DNA from 2 places in the Kineococcus sp. R86509 genome. Region 1 is predicted to be linked to the other one. Evidence: riboswitches for the same ligand, from Rfam matches in the RefSeq annotation. Region 1 holds a riboswitch; the other holds the start of a gene.

Evidence for each region. A riboswitch is a leader RNA that binds a small molecule or an ion and turns the genes downstream of it on or off. The one in region 1 is predicted to bind glycine.
Region 2: it holds a riboswitch for glycine, as region 1 does, so the genes downstream of both, gcvT (glycine cleavage system aminomethyltransferase GcvT) here and gcvP (aminomethyl-transferring glycine dehydrogenase) in region 1, are expected to answer to the same signal.

What each region holds. Positions count from the first base shown of each region.
Region 1 is NZ_JAXHCE010000001.1:501,880-508,953, reverse strand. It holds gene SJY07_RS02495 (hypothetical protein) at 1-522, opposite strand, end outside; gene SJY07_RS02490 (ParA family protein) at 664-1,425, opposite strand; glycine riboswitch at 1,486-1,587, shown strand; gene gcvP (aminomethyl-transferring glycine dehydrogenase) at 1,671-4,544, shown strand; gene SJY07_RS02480 (VanZ family protein) at 4,735-5,247, shown strand; gene SJY07_RS02475 (NfeD family protein) at 5,446-5,919, shown strand; gene SJY07_RS02470 (SPFH domain-containing protein) at 5,919-6,980, shown strand; gene SJY07_RS02465 (cryptochrome/photolyase family protein) at 7,037-7,074, shown strand, end outside.
Region 2 is NZ_JAXHCE010000001.1:3,482,197-3,489,270, reverse strand. It holds gene SJY07_RS17005 (MFS transporter) at 1-94, opposite strand, end outside; gene SJY07_RS17000 (LysR family transcriptional regulator) at 182-1,111, shown strand; gene SJY07_RS16995 (L-serine ammonia-lyase) at 1,092-2,480, opposite strand; gene gcvT (glycine cleavage system aminomethyltransferase GcvT) at 2,511-3,635, opposite strand; glycine riboswitch at 3,771-3,865, opposite strand; gene SJY07_RS16985 (tautomerase family protein) at 3,952-4,341, opposite strand; gene SJY07_RS16980 (LacI family DNA-binding transcriptional regulator) at 4,367-5,380, opposite strand; gene SJY07_RS16975 (Gfo/Idh/MocA family oxidoreductase) at 5,515-6,735, shown strand; gene SJY07_RS16970 (sugar phosphate isomerase/epimerase family protein) at 6,749-7,074, shown strand, end outside.

The DNA.
Region 1 (7,074 bases):
GTGCTGGTAGCCCTCGCCGTCCTCGGCCAGCACGATCTGCTCGACGACGGAGCGGCTGGAGCCCAGGCGCACGGCGATGAGTTCCTCGTCGCGGGCGAAGAGGGGCAGCAGGGCCGGCGGGGCGGTGAGGCCGGGACCCTGGCCGCTCGCGCGACGCACGGCCTCTTCCAGGGTCAGAGGAACCCAGCCACCGGGCCCCACCGTCGGAGCGCTCGTGCGGAAGGTGGTGCGGACGGGATCGACACCGTCGACCGCGCGCCACCAGGCCCGGGCACCGCGAGGGATCAGCAGGCCCATCTGGCGTTCCACCGCGTCGAGGTGCGCCTCGCCGACCCCGGGGCGCAGGTGGCTGGCGATGTCCGCCCCGCAACGCGTCCACTGGGCGCGCAACCGCGTGACGATGCCGGTGATCCGGTCGGCCTCCGGGTCCGGAGCGGGCACGTGCGGCGCTGCGGTCGCAACCGCCGCTCCGCGGACGGCGCGGACCACGCGGAGACGGTCGAGGGGTGTGTTGGGCGTCACGGAACCTCCTAGGGCCCGCGAAGAGCGCGGGGAAGAACGGGCGGCACCAGCGGGGACGAACCCGGGTAGACCGACTTGCTAGAAACTAGGCGTTCGTCGGCGTTCCCGCACCTCGGACGCGGTACGACCCCGCCCGGTTCCCTACGTCGTGCGGAGGATCCGGTCCAGCACCACGTCGAACTGCTCCGCGACGGTCTTCGCCGCCTTGGCCCGCAACGAGTGCAGCGGAACCCCCGCTCCCTGCGACTGCGGCACGGCCACCCGGTCCGGCAGCGGTTCCAGCACCAGGTCGCCGAACATGGCCTGCAGTTCCTCGTAGCGGAAGCGCTGTTCCCCCGAGCGCTGGGTGTAGCGGTTGACCAGGACCCCGACGACCTCCGGGGAGCTGCGCAGGGCACGGACCTCCCGGATCGTGCGGTCGACCGCCGCCACGGAGAAGCGGCTGGCGTCGGAGACCACGAGCACGGCGTCCGCCGCGCGCCACGCCGAACGCGTCAGCCCGTTGAGCGAGGGCGGGGTGTCCAGCAGGGCGAGGTCGTGGTCGTCGAGCTTGCCCAGGGCCCGGCGCAGCGACTTCAGCGTCTCCTCGTCGGCCCCGGGGGTGTCCAGACCCGCGGAGGCCGCGGAACCGGTGAGGACGTCGAGCAGTCCCGGGTGGTCGTCGACCCACCCGCTGGGCGCGACGGCGTCCTCGGCGACACGACGTCTCGGGGTCCGCAGCACGGCGGCGACGTCGTGGTCGCGGTGGGCGCTGACGTCGAGGCCGGACGTGGCGTCCGCCTGCGGGTCGAGGTCGACGACGAGGGTGCTGGTCCCGCGGTGGAGGGCGGCCGAGGCCAGCCCGAGGACGACGGACGTCTTGCCGACCCCACCCTTGGCACTGCAGACGGCGAGGGTGATCACGACGGTCAACCTATCTTCCCGGGATCCGGGATCCCGTCCCGTAGGATGGCGGCAGGCCGTTCAGCTCGTGTGGGAGAGACCCTGGTCGGGGAAGAGTCCGACCGCGGCGCCGAAGGGGCAACATCCCCGGAACCTCTCAGGCGGAAGGACCACGCGAGATCAGGCCGCTCTGAAGCACGTCCGCGCCCGCGCGGGTGGGTGACAGACGGGGAGGTACCTGCCCTCAGCGACCTCCGGAGCGTCCCATGACCTCACCCACGCCCGTCCGCAGCGACCTGCCCGAGTTCTCCCCGGAACCCGCCGCCCTGCCGTTCAGCGCCCGCCACATCGGCCCCGACGCCGCCGACGTCGCCCGGATGCTCGAGGTCGTCGGCCTCTCCTCCACCGAGGAACTCGTCGACCGCGCCGTCCCCGCCGGGATCCGCGACGGCGTCCTCGACCTGCCCGAGGCCCTCGACGAGACCGCCGTCACCGCGGCCCTGCGCGCGCTCGCCGGACGCAACCGGGTCGTCCCCTCGATGATCGGCCTCGGCTACTTCGGCACCCGCACCCCGGCCGTCGTGCGTCGCAACGTCCTCGAGGACCCGTCCTGGTACACGGCGTACACGCCGTACCAGCCCGAGATCTCCCAGGGCCGCCTCGAGGCGCTGCTGAACTTCCAGACCGCCGTCACCGACCTCACCGCCCTCGACGTCGCCAACGCCTCCCTGCTCGACGAGGCGACCGCCGCGGCCGAGGCCATGACCCTGGCCCGACGGACCTCCAAGGCCCCCGCCGGGGCCGTGTTCGCCGTCGACGCCGACGTCCTCCCGCAGACCCTCGCCGTGCTGCGCACCCGCGCCGTGCCGCTGGGCGTCGACCTCGTGAGCGTCGACCTCGACGCCGCGGACCCGCTGGCCGTGGTGGGCGAGCGCGGGGTGTTCGGGGTGCTCCTGCAGTACCCGGGGACCTCCGGCCGGGTCCGCGACCTCGCCGCCGTCGTCGCCGATGCCCACGCCCGCGGTGCGATCGCGATCACCGCGGCCGACCTGCTGGCGCTGACGCTGCTCGTCGCGCCGGGGGAGTTCGGCGTCGACGTCGCCGTCGGTTCCAGCCAGCGCTTCGGCGTCCCGATGGGTGCCGGTGGCCCGCACGCCGCCTACATGGCCGTCCGCAAGGGCCTCGAACGCTCCCTCCCCGGGCGCCTCGTCGGCGTCTCCGTCGACGCCGACGGCAACCGCGCGTACCGCCTCGCCCTGCAGACCCGCGAACAGCACATCCGCCGCGACAAGGCGACCTCCAACATCTGCACCGCCCAGGTCCTGCTGGCCGTGATGGCCGGCTGCTACGCCGTCTGGCACGGCCCGGAGGGTCTGCGCGCCATCGCCTCCCAGGTCGCGCGCCGCGCCGCCGCGCTCGCCGACGCCCTGCGCGCCGGCGGGGTCGAGGTCGTGCACGAGGCGTTCTTCGACACCGTCCTGGCCCGCGTGCCCGGCCGCGCGCAGGCCGTGGTCAGCGCCGCGCTCGAGGCGGGGGTGAACCTGCGCCTCGTCGACGCCGACCACGTCGGCCTGACCGTCGACGAGACCACCTCCGAGGCGCACGTCGCCGCGGCGCTGACCGGTTTCGGCCTGGCCCCGACGGAGGCGACCGCCGAGGCGGCGCTGCCCACCGCGCTGCGTCGCACCAGCGAGTTCCTGACCCACCCCGTCTTCGAGCGGCACCGCTCCGAGACGGCGATGCTGCGCTACCTGCGCACCCTCTCCGACGCCGACTACGCCCTCGACCGCGGCGCGATCCCGCTGGGCTCCTGCACCATGAAGCTCAACGCGACCACCGAACTCGAGCCGATCTCCTGGCCCGAGTTCGCCGACCTGCACCCCTACGCCCCGGCCGACCAGCTCGCCGGCACCGCCGAACTCGCCGCCGACCTCGAAGGCTGGCTCGCCGAGGTCACCGGCTACGACGCCGTCTCGTTGCAGCCCAACGCCGGGTCCCAGGGCGAGTTCGCCGGACTGCTGGCGATCCGCGCCTACCACCTCGCCCAGGGCCACGGTGAGCGCACGATCTGCCTCATCCCCTCCTCCGCCCACGGCACCAACGCCGCCAGTGCCGTGATGGCCGGGCTGAAGGTCGTCGTCGTCCGCTGCGACGACGCGGGCAACGTCGACCTCGACGACCTGCGCGCCAAGGTCGCCGAGCACGCCGACGACCTCGCCGCGCTGATGGTCACCTACCCCTCGACCCACGGCGTCTACGAGGAGTCCATCCGCGAGGTCTGCGGGCTCGTCCACGACGCCGGCGGCCAGGTCTACGTCGACGGCGCGAACCTCAACGCCCTCGTCGGCCTCGCCCGGCCCGGCAAGTTCGGGGCCGACGTCTCCCACCTGAACCTGCACAAGACGTTCTGCATCCCCCACGGCGGCGGCGGCCCCGGCGTCGGACCCGTCGCGGTCCGCTCCCACCTCGCCCCGTTCCTGCCCTCCACCGCCCCCGACGGCGACGGGGTCGGGATGGTCTCCGCCGCCCCGTACGGTTCCGCCGGGATCCTGCCCATCCCGTGGGCCTACCTGCGCCTCATGGGCCCCGACGGGCTGCGCGCCGCGACCGTCCAGGCCGTGCTCTCCGCCAACTACGTCGCCACCCGGCTGCAGGAGGCCTTCCCCGTCCTCTACCGCGGTCCCGGCGGGCTCGTCGCCCACGAGTGCATCCTCGACCTGCGCCCGATGACCAAGGCCACCGGTGTGACCGTCGACGACGTCGCCAAGCGCCTCATCGACCACGGGTTCCACGCCCCGACGATGTCGTTCCCCGTCGTCGGGACCCTCATGGTGGAACCCACCGAGAGCGAGGACCTCGCCGAACTCGACCGGTTCTGCGACGCGATGCTCGCCATCGCCGCCGAGGTCCAGGACATCGCCGACGGGCGCTGGGCCGTCGAGGAATCGCCGCTGCGCCACGCCCCGCACACCGCGGTGTCCCTCGTCGGGGAGTGGAACCACCCCTACTCCCGCGAGGAAGCGGTGTACCCCAACGGGATGAACCCCCGCTCGAAGTACTGGCCCCCCGTCCGCCGCATCGACGGAGCCGCCGGCGACCGGAACCTCGTCTGCTCCTGCCCGCCGCTGTCTGAGTACTGAGGTCTCAAGCCCGCGGGGTCGGGGCGGGCGGACCGCGCGGGACAGGTGCGCCGGATACTCCGTTCGCGCGAGCGGGTGCACCTCGTTGGTCTGGGTGCACCGGCGCTCACTTCGGACATCCGGCGCACCTGTCCCGCCCGGACCGCCCTCCGTGCATCAGGAGCGGCTCGACCAGAGGTAGGGGAGCGGTGTGGGCTGGTTGCCGACGTTGCTGGTCGAGCACTCCGCGCTGGTGCCGCTCGGGGTGCTGGTCGTCGTGGTGGGGTCCGGCGCGCTGGGCTGGGTGGGCCGGAAGAGCCCACGCGTGCTGGGTTGGCTGGTCGGCCTCACGTTGCTGGGGGTCCTGGCGGTCACCCTGGCGCCCGACGACCGGGGGCGGGTGCACGAGGTCACGTGCGAGGTGGGGGTCGACTTCCCGTCGTGGGGGAGCAGCGAACTGCTGGCCAACGTCGCCCTGTTCGTGCCGGTGACGGTGTTCGCCGTGGTGCGGTTCCGGCGCCCGGTCATCGTCGGTCTCGGTGGGATCGTGCTGTCCGCGGCGATCGAGGGCACCCAGGCGCTCGCCGTCGTCCTCGGCCGCTCCTGCACCACCAGCGACTGGGCCATGAACACCGCCGGCACGGTGCTGGGCGTCGGAGTCGGGGCAGCCCTCCTCGTGCTGGACCGCACCCGTGCGGGTCGTGCAGGAGTCGCACCCAGGTGAGGTTGAAGGGTCGCCAGGGAGTGCTGTCCTCGGACGTCCGAAGTGAGCGCTGGTGCAGTCGACGTGAGTGGGTGCACCTGCTCGCGCGAACGGAGTGTCCGAGGACAGCACTCCCTGACGCCCCGGACGAGAACCCGCCCGGGTCCCGGCCCAGCCCCACCCCGGGTTGGTAGGGTCCCCGGCGAGGGGGTGATCACGATGGAGTTCCTGGACGCGTTGCTGGACCGCAGCTGGTTGCTGTGGGTCGCGGCGGCCCTGGTCCTGGGGATCCTCGAGATCACCGCCATCGACCTCGTCTTCGCGATGCTCGCGGGCGGGGCGGTGGCGGGGGCGATCGCCGACGCGGTGGGGCTGTCGTTCGTCCCGCAGGTCCTCATCGCGGCCGTCGTGGCCGGGTTGCTGCTGGCGACGATCCGGCCCGTCCTGCTGCGGCGCCTGCGGATGCCGCCGACGGGTACCACCAACTCGGCCGCCCTCGTCGGGCGCTCGGCGATCGTCCTCGAACCGGTCACCCTCCGCGGGGGCCTGGTGAAACTCGTCGGGGAGACGTGGTCGGCGCGCTCGACCGGTCCGACGTTCGCCGCGGGTGACGACGTCGTCGTCACCGCGATCGACGGGGCCACCGCGGTCGTGGGGCCGCTCGCACCACTCAGTACCACCGAGGAGAACTGATGGACAACGTCGTCACCCTTGTCGTGCTCGTGCTCGTCGTCGTGTTCGTGGTGACGGTGATCGCCCGCACGATCCGGATCGTCCCGCAGGCCACGGCCGTCATCGTGGAACGGCTCGGCCGGTACTCGCGGACGCTGGAGGCGGGGCTGAACATCCTGGTCCCCTTCATCGACAAGGTGCGGGCCAACGTCGACCTGCGCGAGCAGGTCGTCTCGTTCCCGCCGCAGCCGGTCATCACCTCCGACAACCTCGTCGTGAGCATCGACACCGTCATCTACTACCAGCCGACCGACCCGAAGTCCGCGACGTACGAGATCGCGAACTACATCCAGGGCATCGAGCAGCTCACCGTCACCACGCTGCGCAACGTCATCGGGTCCCTCGACCTCGAGCAGACCCTGACGAGTCGCGACCAGATCAACGGTCAGCTGCGCGGGGTCCTCGACGAGGCGACGGGCCGGTGGGGGATCCGCGTGAACCGCGTGGAGCTCAAGGCGATCGACCCGCCCGCCAGCGTGCAGGACTCGATGGAGAAGCAGATGCGCGCCGAACGGGACAAGCGCGCCGCGATCCTCACGGCCGAGGGTTTCAAGCAGTCGCAGATCCTGACGGCCGAGGGTGAGAAGCAGTCCTCGATCCTGCGGGCCGAGGGTTCCGCCCAGGCCGCGATCCTCGAGTCGCAGGGGCAGGCGAAGGCGATCACCCAGGTGTTCGACGCCATCCACCGCGGCGACCCGGATCCGAAGCTGTTGGCCTACCAGTACCTGCAGATGCTCCCGAAGATCGCCGACGGCAGCTCGAACAAGCTGTGGATCGTGCCGAGCGAGCTGAACGACGCCCTCAAGGGTTTCGGGAACATGTTCACCGCCCACGGCGGTGACTCCTCGGGTTCCGACGGGTCCCGAGCGGCCCGTCCCGCCGCCCCGGAGCCGACGACGGGTTTCGACGAGGTCGTCCTCGAGGACCCCGCGCAGGCGTTGAAGCGGGCCCGTGAGGAGGCCGCGGGGGCGGCCCGCGACGCCGAGGGCGTCACCCGGGAGACGCACCTCCCGGGGAACTGACGGGTCCCGCCCCGCTTCGGCGTGCCGAGCGGGCGTCGCTCTCCCAGAGTGGACGCGTGGACGTCGCCGCGCAGGAACTGCCCGACCGCTCGCC
Region 2 (7,074 bases), 3.0 Mb from region 1:
ACAGCGGGGTCGGCACGGTGGCGAAGGCCAGCGCGGTCGCGAAGGCGGAGGCGACGATCCAGAAGCCGAGACGGTGCCGGCGGTTCGATCCCATGGACCGTGCAAGCACCGGCCGGCATCGAGCCTTCCGTTCCAACGCTGGGCAGTGGGACCATCCATCGGGATCAGCGATGGGAGAGCGGTGGAACTGCGTCAGCTGGAGGTGTTCCTCGCCGTCGTCGAGGCGGGGACGATCAGCGCGGCCGCCCGGCGGCTGGGGGCCGCGCAGTCCGCGGTGAGCACCGTCGTGCGGGCGCTGGAGGAGGACCTGGGCGTCGCCCTGTTCGTCCGCACGTCACGCCGCGCCGTCGTCACCGACGCGGGCCGGGCCCTGCTGCCGGAGGCCCGACGGGTGCTCGCCGGGCTCTGCGAGGCGCGCTCGGCGGTGCTCGACGCCGACGGTGGACCCTCCGGGCCGCTGGCCGTGGGCGTCGTGACGACGATGCACCCGGTGGACCTGCCCCTGCTGCTGCAGCGGTTCACGACGGCGAACCCCCGGGTGTCGGTGTCGATGCGGGTCTTCGCCGACGGTTCCCGGGGTCTGCTGCGCGCCCTCGTCGACGGCGAGCTGGACGTCGCGTTCCTGTCCTGGCCGTTCCGGCCGCCGGCGAGCGTCGTGCTGCGTCACCTCGACCGGACCGCCTTCCGGTTGCTGCTGCCCCCCGGGCACCCGCTGGCCTCCTCGGCCCCGGTGGAACTGGCGGACCTCGCGGGGGACCGCTGGATCGACGGCCCGCCGGGTTTCGCGAACCGACTGCAGGTCGACGCGCTGTTCGCGCGGGTCGGCGCGACGCGACGGGTGGTCCTGGAGGTGCCGGACGTCTCGACGTTCCCCCGCTACGTCGCCGCCGGTCTCGGCCCGGCGTTCGTGCCGGGTTCGGTCCCCGTCGGGACGGGCTGCCACGAGCAGCCCGTCGCGGGTGAGCCGCTGAGCTGGACGTTGTCGCTGGCGACCGCGCGTCCCTCCCCCGAACGTCCCGTGCGCAAGGCCGTCACCGCCTTCGCCGAGGCCGTCGACCGCCACGTCCGCCGTTCCGCGCCGGCCCCGGGGGTCAGCACTCGGGGACGTTGACCCCGACGGTGGGGCGGCCGATGACGGTGAGGGCGAGACCGCCGAGGGACGTCTCCTTGTACTCCGAGCGCATGTGGGCACCGGTCTGGCGCATCGTCGCGATGGCGGTGTCCAGGCTCACGACGTGGCTGCCGTCGCCGCGCATTGCGGTGCGGGCCGCGTGGATCGCGGTGGTCGCGCCGACGGCGTTGCGTTCGATGCAGGGGATCTGGACGAGCCCGCCGACGGGGTCGCAGGTGAGGCCCAGGTGGTGCTCGACGGCGATCTCGGCGGCGTTCTCCACCTGTTCGGGCGTTCCCCCGAGGACCTCGGCGAGACCGGCGGCCGCCATCGCGCTGGCCGAACCCACCTCGCCCTGGCACCCGACCTCGGCGCCGGAGATGGAACCCGTCTCCTTGAGGATGATCCCGATCCCCCCGGCCGCCAGCAGGAACCGGACCGTCCCGGCGTCGTCGGCGCCGCGGACGAAACGGCGGTAGAAGTGCAGCACGGCGGGGACGATGCCCGCGGCGCCGTTCGTCGGGGCCGTGACGACCCGGCCGCCGGCGGCGTTCTCCTCGTTCACCGCGAGCGCGAAGAGGCTGACCCAGTCCATCGCGTGCAGGACGTCGGCGGCGGTGTTCCCCTCCTCGGAGAGGAGTTCGCGGTGCAGGCGCGGGGCGCGGCGGCGGACGCCGAGCCCGCCGGGGAGGGTTCCGTCGGTGACGAGGCCGTGGTCGACGCAGGCCGCCATGGCGGCGAAGATGTCCAGCAGCCCGGAGTCCACGTCGTTCCCGGAGCGGAGGCTCTCCTCGTTGCGGCGCACCAGGTCCGCGACCCCGAGGCCGGTCGAGCGGCAGTGGTCGAGGAGTTCCTGGGCACTGCGGAAACCGTGCGGCAACCCCGCCCCGGTCCCTACGACGGGTTCGCTCGCGTCCAGCGGGTGGTCGCGGACGAAACCCCCACCGACGGAGTACGACGTCCGTTCGGCGACGACGTCACCGGCGGCGTCGCGGGCCGTGAACACCATGCCGTTGGGGTGGGCGGGCAGCGAGGTCCGGCCGATCAGGCGGACGTCGCCGTCGAGGTCGAAACCCACCCCGTGCCGGCCGAGGACCCGCAGTTCACCGCTGCGCCGGATCTCGTCGAGGAGCCCGGCCACGGCGTCGGGGTCGATGAGTTCGGGCCGTTCACCGAGCAGTCCCAGGACGACGGCCCGGTCGGTGCCGTGTCCGCGCCCGGTGGCCCCCAGCGATCCGTAGAGGTCGATGGTGACGGAGACGACCCGTTCCAGCGCGGCGGTTCCCTCGAGGTGCTCGGCGAAGGCGAGGGCGGCGCGCATCGGGCCGACCGTGTGCGAGCTCGACGGGCCGATGCCGATGGAGAACATGTCGAAGACGGACAGCGGAGCGCTCACGACTCAGCGCTCCCGACGGTAGAAGGGCAGCGCGACGACCTCGACGGGCAGTTCGGAACCGCGGACGTCGACGGCCAGCGCGGTGCCGGGGGCGGAGAGCGCGGCGTCGACGTAGGCCATCGCGACGGGGTAGCCGAGCGTGGGCGACAACGCGCCACTGGTGACCTCTCCGACCGGGTTCCCGTCGGCGACGACGGCGTAGCCGGCACGGGGAGCCCGGCGCCCCGATCCCTTCAGGCCGACCAGCACCCGGGCGGGTGCGACCTCGGCGAGTCGTCGCAGCGCCTCGAGCCCGACCGGTCCCGGGTCCTTGTCCAGCTTCACGACGCGGCCGAGGCCGGCGGCGAACGGGCTGGTCTCGCGGGTCAGTTCGTGGCCGTAGAGCGGCATCCCCGCCTCCAGGCGCAGGGTGTCCCGGCAGGCCAGCCCGGCGGGGACCCCACCGTGCTCGCGGGCCGCGGACAGCAGCGCGTCCCAGACGGTGACCGCGTGCTCGACCGGGGCGAACACCTCGAAACCGTCCTCCCCGGTGTACCCGGTGCGCGCGAGCAGCACGGGGACGCCCAGCAGGGTGGCGGACGCGCTGCGGTAGTAGCCGAGCACGTCGAGGTCGACGTCCACGAGGGGTCCGAGGATCGCCACCGACGCCGGCCCCTGCACCGCGACGAGGGCCCAGCGGGCGGTCTCGTCGGCGACGTGGACGTCGAAGGGGCGACACCGGTCGGCGATGGCCACGACGACGGGTTCGACGTTCGCGGCGTTGGCGACGACGAGGAACTCCTGCTCGCCGAGGCGGTAGGTCACGAGGTCGTCGACGATCCCGCCCTCGTGGTCGACGAGCATCCCGTAGGCCGCCCGGCCGATCGGCATGGTCGAGGCCCGCCCGACGAGGGCCGCGTCCAGCGCCGCTCCCGCCTCGGGGCCGGTGACCCGGATCTCCCCCATGTGCGAGAGGTCGAAGACCCCGGCGCGCTCGCGGACGGCCTTGTGCTCGGCGAGGTCGGAGGCGTAGCGCAGCGGCATCTGCCAGCCGGCGAAGTCGGTGAAGGAGGCGCCGAGCGCCGCATGGACGTCGGCGAGGGGCGTGCTCGTCGGGCTGACCGTCGCGCTGCTGACCTGGGTGTTCACCGGGCTCCTCTCGTCGCGACCGCGCGGTGCGGTCACGTGCTGGACCCCCTCTGTCGCGGAACCTGAGAGCTTCACCCTGCGGGGCAGGGCTTTCCCCGTCGGTGAGGACCCAGGGGTCCTGCTTTCCAGAGCGGCCTGCCCGTGGCGGTACGTGGACCTGAGAGGTTCCGGGGTGGTTGCTCCTTCGGTGCCCACCGGTGGGACCGGTGGGGCTCTCCCGCCCGGGGGAAGCGGCCGTGTGTTCAGTTGTGCTGGCCGTCAGCGTGGCACACGACCGCCCCCGGGGACCAGCGCCGCCGCGTCCCGCCGCGCCGGGTCAGAGCTCCCCGGTGAGGAACTGGGCGCGGCCGTGACCGAAGGACCAGTCGGCGTCGGAGTTCTCCACGACCGAGACGACGACGTCGGAGGGTGCGGTCCCGCAGCGGGTGCGCAGCTGCTCGACGAGCAGACGGTAGAACGCCTCCTTCTGCGCACGCGGGCGGGGGCGGCTGGTCACCTGCAGCACGACGACGTCGCGGGTGCGCTCGATGCCGAGGCCGGTGTCGTGGACGACGAGCTCGCCCTCGGGGTGCTGGTGGACGACCTGGTACCGGTCGCCGTCGGGGACGCCGAACGCCTCGACCACGGCGGCGTGGGCGGCGTCGAGCAGGGTGGCGACCTCGTCGGGGCGACGGCCGGCGACGAGGTCGAAGCGGGGCAGGGGCACGAGAACCTCCGGATAATTTGTCCTGTCATTCTGACATGACTGGACCGGTCGTGTCCCGCACCACCAGCCGCGGGACGAGGACGACGTCGGCGGGGCCCGGATCGTCCTCGCCGTCCAGGCGCTGCACGGCCGCCCGCACCGCGCACGCCGCCTGCCCGGCCGCGTCCTGGCTCACCGACGTCAGCCGCACGTGCCCCAGCCGGGCCAGGAGGCTGTCGTCGTAGCCGGTCACCGACACCCGCCCGGGGACCGCGATCCCGTCCCGCAGGAGGACGTCGAGGACGCCGAGCGCGATCCGGTCGCTGGCGGCCACCACCGCCGTCCCCGTCCACCCCCCACCCAGCACCCGCCGGGTGGCGGCGGCCCCGCCCTCCTCGTCGAAGGTCCCCTCCACGACCCGCCCGCGCACCCCGGCGGTCGCGACGGCGGCCTCGAACCCGGCGCGGCGGTCGGCGGCGATGTCCCCCGCGCCGCCCGAGACGTGCAGCAGGTCCCGGTGGCCCAGGCCGACCAGGTGCTCGACCAGCAGCCGCGTCCCGACCTCGTCGGAGGCGCGCACGACGTCGGGCCCTGGCGACCCGGGGTCCGCGAGGCGCGGGCGCCGTCCCAGGACCACGACGGGCACGCGTCGCCGCAGCTCCATCAGCTCCGCACCGGGCAGTTCCGGCCCGAGCAGCAGCAGCGCCTCGCAGCGGGAGTCGAGCAGGGTCTCGATCGCCGCCCGCTCCCCCCGCGTGCGGGTCACCGCGGCGAGCACGACGTCGTAGCCGGCCTCCTCCGCGGCGTCCTGCAGCTCCTCGACGAGCTCGGCGTGGAAGGCGTTGCGGACGGCCACGGTGATCCCGAGCAGGCGGGTGCGCCGCAGCGCGAGGCTGCTCGCCGCGCGGTCGGCGCGGTACCCGAGGTCGGCGGCCGCCCGCAGCACGCGGGCGGCCGTCTCGGCGCTGGGCCCCGGCGCCCCCCGCAGGGCGAGGGACACCATGCCCTTCGACACCCCGGCCCGGGCCGCGACGTCCTTGATCGTGGGTCGAGCGGACACCGGACTCCCTCCCTGGCCCGCTTGACAACGGCGGACGGTCGAACCGATTCTAGCGGCAGTCGTTCAAACCGGTTTGAAAATTACGTCGCACCAGTGCCGGTGCCGACCCGCGACCCTCCCGAGAGGCCCGCCCGATGCCCCCCACCTCCCCCACCCGCCCGATCGGCGTCGCCGTGATCGGCGCCGGGATGGCCGGCCGCGCCCACCTCGCCGGCTACCGCGCCGCCTCCACCCTCGCGGGTGGTTCCTACGGCGAGGGCCTGCCGCCGGTCCGCCTGGTCGCCGTCGCCGACGCCCACGAACCGTTCGCCGTGGCCGCGGCGCAGCGCTACGGCTACGAGCGCGCCGAGACGTCCTGGCAGGCCGTGGCCGAGGCCGACGACGTCGACGCCGTCAGCGTCGTCGTCGCCAACCACCTGCACCGCGAGATCGTCGAGGGTCTGCTGGCCGCGGGCAAGCACGTCCTCTGCGAGAAGCCGCTGGCCCCCTCGGTCACCGACGCGGAGGCGATGGTCGCGGCCGCCGCCCAGCACCCGGACCTCGTCGCCGCGGTGGGTTTCACCTTCCGCCGCTCCCCCGCGATCAACGCCCTGCGCGAGCAGGTGCTGAACGGTCACCTCGGGACCGTCCGCCACTTCAACGGCCACTACTGGTGCGACTACGCGGCCAACCCGAACGCCCCCATCAGCTGGCGCTACCAGGGCGGTCTGGGGTCGGGGGCGCTCGCAGACATCGGCAGCCACCTGGTCGACCTCGGTGAGTACTTCTGCGGGCCGCTGGAGTCGGTGCGGGGGACGGTGTTCTCGCAGGTGACGACGCGCCGGCCGAAACCGGTCGGCGCCGTCGTCGGGCACGCCCTGTCCGAGGTGAGCGCCGAGTTCGAGGACGTCGAGAACGAGGACCTGGCGACGTTCACTGCGACCTTCACGAACGGAGCGACCGGGACGTTCTCGGTCTCGCGCATCGCGCACGGCCTGCCCAACGGACTGGGTTTCGAGATCTTCACCGAGCACGGCGCGGGGGCCTTCGACCTCAACCGCACCGGTGAGTTCACCATCGCCGACTCGACCGCGCCCGGCGTGGTCAACGGCTACCGTCAGGTCCTCGTCGGCCCCGAGCACCCCTACGTCGCAGGTGGGCTCCCGATGGACTTCGGCGGCGTCGGGCACGGGCAGAGCGACTTCTTCAGCTTCCAGTGCCGCGCGTTCCTCAACGAGGTCGCCGGCGGCGTCGGCTCGCCGATCGGCGACCTCCCCGTCGTGCCGCCGATGGCCCACGGCCTGCACAACCTGCGCGTGCTCGAGGCGGTCACCCGGGCCGCCGACGGCACGGGCGAACCCGTCCCCCTCGACTGAGAGAGAGCAGACCGTGAAACTCGGCGTCTACAACGCGATCCTGCACGACCGATCCCTGCCCGAGGCGCTGCAGGTCGTCGCCGACCTCGGCCTGCAGGGCATCGAACTGAACTCCGGCGGGTTCCTGCCGCCGGTCCACATCCCCACCTTCGACGACATCCTGGTCAGCGACACCGCGCGTGACGAGTTCCTCGGGACCTTCGAGGGCACCGGGGTCTCGATCGCCGGCCTGAACTGCAACGGCAACCCGCTGCACCCGAACCCGGTCATCGGCGACCAGCACGCCGAGGACGTCCGCCGGTCGATCCGGCTGGCGAACCGCCTGGGCCAGCACCGCGT